DNA from 2 places in the Pseudalkalibacillus sp. R45 genome. Region 1 is predicted to be linked to the other one. Evidence: a T-box and tRNA genes for the amino acid it is inferred to sense, from the RefSeq annotation. Region 1 holds a T-box; the other holds one or more tRNA genes.
The links. A T-box is a leader RNA that pairs with one kind of tRNA and senses whether it is charged. The one in region 1 lies ahead of tyrS (tyrosine--tRNA ligase), so its partner is inferred to be a tRNA-Tyr.

Region 1 (2,439 bases):
TCCCTTCATGCTCTTTGAAATATTCATCTTCAGTAGCAATGACAGCATCGACTAAATACGGTGAAACTTCTTTAAGCGGAATTTCTTGTCGAACGATATCAGAACGGAGATTCCCAAGTAAGGTACCATCCGAAAAATAAATTTTACTAGTCTCTGTATAGTTGTATATCTCATTCCTCATGTTATCGTAAGTACGGATTGGCTCATCTTTCACCAGTGAAGCAAAGTAACCTGCCCCAACGCCTGTTGCAAAAAAGCCACCGGCAATCGTTATGACTAATAAAACTAATAACAGGTTCCATACCACTTTCCCGGTGATACGGCTAAATTTAAATACATTTTTATCATCTAAAACCTTCATATAATGTTTCATTTTTTCAATGAAGGTTGATAGGTGATTCATGGTCATACCCCCCTAAATTTCCAACTTTTATTATAGCACATACGCGAGATATGGAATACCTTGTTGTCGATTTATGAGGGCAACTAATTTGACAATGTCTTACGGTATGTGGTACAAAATGATTATACTTTTTTACACTTAAAGAAAGTATAAGTGCAACCATGGCTCAGCCTTTGCTAACACTTGGCTTTGCCAGATTTTCTTTACATATATGTACATAATGATGAAGCGTAGACAGGAATTAGTAGCAGATTCCTCACTGTAAGCAGAGAGCTGGTGGCCGGTGTAAACCAGTACAAAGGAAAACTGTGAATTACCTCCTTGAGCACCTTTTGTGAAAGATATAGTAGCAAAAGGCGGCAACCTAAGCCGTTATCTGAACGAAGTGGAAGCATTTTGCTTCAAGAAGGATGGTACCGCGTATTTAACGTTCCTTTCATTACGAAAGGGACGTTTTTTATATTTAAGGGACCTATTGATGGACCTTGTTGATTTAATAAAAAACGATCGTAGAAGTATAATTAGCAAGATGGAAGGGTGATGGAAAGTGGAAATAGAACATGTACTCACACCAGCACAGCAAGAAGAGGTTGAGAGACAGCTGACAATTTTAAAAAGAGGGACAGTGGAGATTGTACCTGAAGAGGATTTGAAAAAGAAGATTGAGAAATCGATTGCTACAGGTAAGCCGTTAAAGGTGAAGCTTGGACTTGATCCATCAGCACCCGATGTACATGTCGGTCATACAGTTGTGTTGCACAAACTTCGTCAATTCCAGGAATTCGGGCATGAAATCCAGTTATTGATCGGTGATTTCACGGGTCGTATTGGCGATCCAACTGGAAAATCTGAAACAAGAAAACAGCTGACAGACTATGAAATCAAAGAAAATGCGAAAACTTACGTCGAACAATTCGGCAAGATCATTGATATGGAGAAAACGGAAGTCCATTTCAACTCAAAATGGTTGTCAAAGTTGAATTTTGCGGATGTACTTGAGTTAGCTGGAAAAGTTACGGTAGCACGTATGCTTGAGCGTGACGATTTTGAAAAGCGTTATAAAGCGAATCAAGCGATTTCAATCCATGAATTTTTCTACCCATTGATGCAAGGCTATGATTCTGTAGCGCTCGAAAGTGATATCGAGCTCGGGGGGACGGATCAGAAATTCAACCTGTTGATGGGCCGCCAACTTCAAGAGGAATATGGTAAAGAGAAGCAAGTGATGATTACTGTTCCGCTGATTGAAGGGTTGGATGGTGTTCGTAAAATGTCCAAATCACTCAATAACTACATCGGAATCGATGAACATCCGAATGAAATCTTTGGAAAATCAATGTCGATACCGGATGAGCTGATGATTAAATACTTCGAACTTGCAACTCCATTAACTGTAGAAGAAGTACGGGCTATTGAACAAGGAATCCAAAGCAGAGAACTGCATCCAAGAGATATGAAAATCAAACTCGCAAAGACTTTCGTGGAAATGTACCATGGCCAAGATGAAGCAGAGCTTGCTGAAAAACACTTCAGAACCGTTTTCTCAAAAGGGGCATTACCAGATGACATCCCTGTACATGCTTGGGCTGGCGAAGATGAAATCTGGATTGTCGATATGATTGTCAATTTAGGTCTCTTGAATTCCAAAGGGGAAGCACGCCGCATGATCCAAAATGGCGGAGTCAAGATCAATCAGGAGAAAATCGATGACGTCCAACAGCAGGTTCCAGTGGAAGACGGGATGATCGTCCAAGTTGGAAAGCGGAAATTCGTGAAGATCACAAAATAATAACGCACCATTAAAGGTGAAAAAAACCCAAGGATAAGAAAATTGCTCCTTGGGTTTTTGTAACTCATTAGAAAACGCTTCAAAATGAAAAAACGTAAATTTAGAGGACAACTGTTCCGTTATTCGCTTAAATATGAGCCGATTTATCCTCGTTTTATACTGATAAGGTCTCTGGTGTCCTCTAATTTTCTGATGTAAGGCATTTTCATGCAAATAAGGTCTCCTGTGTCCACTAAATCCATGATGA
Region 2 (2,439 bases), on a different contig from region 1:
CGCAGGTTCGAGTCCTGCCTGTGGAGCCACGGAGAGCTGTCCGAGAGGTCGAAGGAGCACGATTGGAAATCGTGTGTGCGGTTTAAACCCGTACCGAGGGTTCGAATCCCTCGCTCTCCGCCATAAGATACCTATCTGTAATACATAATTTTATCGGCCCCTTGGTCAAGTGGTTAAGACACCGCCCTTTCACGGCGGTAACACGGGTTCGAATCCCGTAGGGGTCACCATCTATTTGGAGGATTAGCTCAGCTGGGAGAGCACCTGCCTTACAAGCAGGGGGTCGGCGGTTCGATCCCGTCATCCTCCACCATTTCATATACTATTATTGTCGCGGGGTGGAGCAGTCTGGTAGCTCGTCGGGCTCATAACCCGAAGGTCGTAGGTTCAAATCCTATCCCCGCAACCAATTTAAGTTCATTGTCCAACGTTGAGATTTCGTACTTTCAATGAACATATGGAGTACCCGAAGGGGTGCAACCAATTTAAGTTCATTGTACTATGATAATGAATTGTGCTGGACCCGTGGTGTAGGGGTTAACATGCCTGCCTGTCACGCAGGAGATCGCCGGTTCGAATCCGGTCGGGTCCGCCATTTTTTAAAAATACATTTTGGCTCGATAGCTCAGTCACGAGCGGTTCATCGTTGAATGATCAGCGAGTAGTCCCGACGCAGCAAAAAGCGTCAGCATTAACTTGTAGAGAAAGGGACAGGGAAACCGACGGACTTTGTATTTAACTTAATGGCTCGATAGCTCAGTCGGTAGAGCAGAGGACTGAAAATCCTCGTGTCGGCGGTTCGATTCCGTCTCGAGCCACCATGTTGCTGGCCTAGCTCAATTGGTAGAGCAACTGACTTGTAATCAGTAGGTTGGGGGTTCAAGTCCTCTGGCCAGCACCATTTACATTTAGGCAAAGGTTGGTTCTAGTTCCTGAAATTAGGTCTTGAATCACTTTGTAATCTGTACTAAAATATAAATTGTCTCTTTTGGAGGGGTAGCGAAGTGGCTAAACGCGGCGGACTGTAAATCCGCTCCCTCCGGGTTCGGCGGTTCGAATCCGTCCCCCTCCACCATTTAGGGGTATAGTTTAACGGTAGAACAGAGGTCTCCAAAACCTCCAGTGTGGGTTCGATTCCTACTACCCCTGCCAATTTATATTTCTAAAATTGTATTATGGCGATTGTGGCGAAGTGGTTAACGCACCGGATTGTGGTTCCGGCATTCGTGGGTTCGATTCCCATCAGTCGCCCCATATGCGTTGGGCTATAGCCAAGCGGTAAGGCAACGGACTTTGACTCCGTCATGCGTTGGTTCGAATCCAGCTAGCCCAGCCAATTTCGCGGAAGTAGTTCAGTGGTAGAACACCACCTTGCCAAGGTGGGGGTCGCGGGTTCGAATCCCGTCTTCCGCTCCATTAATTTTAATAACAATGAACTGCCGAAAATAGTACTCCATTTTCGTATCAAGCATACAAGTATGGCGGCATAGCCAAGTGGTAAGGCACGGGTCTGCAAAACCCTTATCCCCCGGTTCGAATCCGGGTGCCGCCTCCATCTAACTACCCAGCCGGGGTGGTGGAATTGGCAGACACACAGGACTTAAAATCCTGCGGTAGGTGACTACCGTGCCGGTTCAAGTCCGGCCCTCGGCACCATTAATTAAATATGTTATATTAGACACATGCCGGTGTGGCGGAATTGGCAGACGCGCACGACTCAAAATCGTGTTCCTCACGGAGTGTCGGTTCGACCCCGACCACCGGTACCATTTTTATTACCATCAATTACAGAAGAATTAATTAAATTTCAACGTTTTTCTACAGTTTGTAGGAAAGCGTTTTTTTGTTATTTTCAATAAATGATATTCACATGACAAATTCACTTCAAATCTTGTGCACTGATCGAGTTCACCACATTGGGATACGTGTACAATGTATCCGATGCCATCCATTATACGCAGAGAAGAGAATGAAGTGCGACCAAATAGCTTTTTGATACATAGAAGAATATGCTCATAAAGTTTAATGGTTCATGCAAGTTAAAATTCCAGGACCTCAATTTACACACTCCAAACTTAATTGATGAAATATACAAACTATTATGAATTGTTGATAGTATCATTATTTCTATTGTGCTACTATCAACATATTAAAAAAAGGGGTGAATCCAAATCCACTTATCAAGAGTTATATACTTTAGAAGTGTAGACGCATGACTTGTATGGATTACGGGTGATTAAACTATGGCAAGAGTTTTTTGTATGAATTTTTAAGGAATATACAAAAATTAAATGGATGGTGGAAAACAAATGAGAATTAGTGCAGAAGAAATTACTGTTGGGAAACTGCTACCGGAGACTGTGGAGTTAGCTGTTAATTTGATTAAAACAAACGGTTATGTACTATTTGAAGGAGTACTTCCTAAAGAACAAGTAGAAA

Region 2: it has a tRNA-Tyr gene. The T-box ahead of tyrS (tyrosine--tRNA ligase) is inferred to sense a tRNA for this amino acid. The anticodon was not compared.

The regions. Positions count from the first base shown of each region.
Region 1 covers NZ_JBQQCL010000001.1:46,439-48,877, reverse strand. The annotation lists gene ACTWQL_RS00245 (transglycosylase domain-containing protein) at 1-403, opposite strand, end outside; T-box leader at 626-841, shown strand; gene tyrS (tyrosine--tRNA ligase) at 951-2,192, shown strand.
Region 2 covers NZ_JBQQCL010000037.1:5,930-8,368, reverse strand. The annotation lists tRNA gene ACTWQL_RS24690 (tRNA-Asn) at 1-29, shown strand, start outside; tRNA gene ACTWQL_RS24685 (tRNA-Ser) at 31-123, shown strand; tRNA gene ACTWQL_RS24680 (tRNA-Glu) at 156-230, shown strand; tRNA gene ACTWQL_RS24675 (tRNA-Val) at 238-313, shown strand; tRNA gene ACTWQL_RS24670 (tRNA-Met) at 333-409, shown strand; tRNA gene ACTWQL_RS24665 (tRNA-Asp) at 520-595, shown strand; tRNA gene ACTWQL_RS24660 (tRNA-Phe) at 746-821, shown strand; tRNA gene ACTWQL_RS24655 (tRNA-Thr) at 826-901, shown strand; tRNA gene ACTWQL_RS24650 (tRNA-Tyr) at 991-1,075, shown strand; tRNA gene ACTWQL_RS24645 (tRNA-Trp) at 1,079-1,152, shown strand; tRNA gene ACTWQL_RS24640 (tRNA-His) at 1,179-1,254, shown strand; tRNA gene ACTWQL_RS24635 (tRNA-Gln) at 1,262-1,336, shown strand; tRNA gene ACTWQL_RS24630 (tRNA-Gly) at 1,342-1,416, shown strand; tRNA gene ACTWQL_RS24625 (tRNA-Cys) at 1,481-1,555, shown strand; tRNA gene ACTWQL_RS24620 (tRNA-Leu) at 1,568-1,656, shown strand; tRNA gene ACTWQL_RS24615 (tRNA-Leu) at 1,685-1,769, shown strand; gene ACTWQL_RS24610 (phytanoyl-CoA dioxygenase family protein) at 2,310-2,439, shown strand, end outside.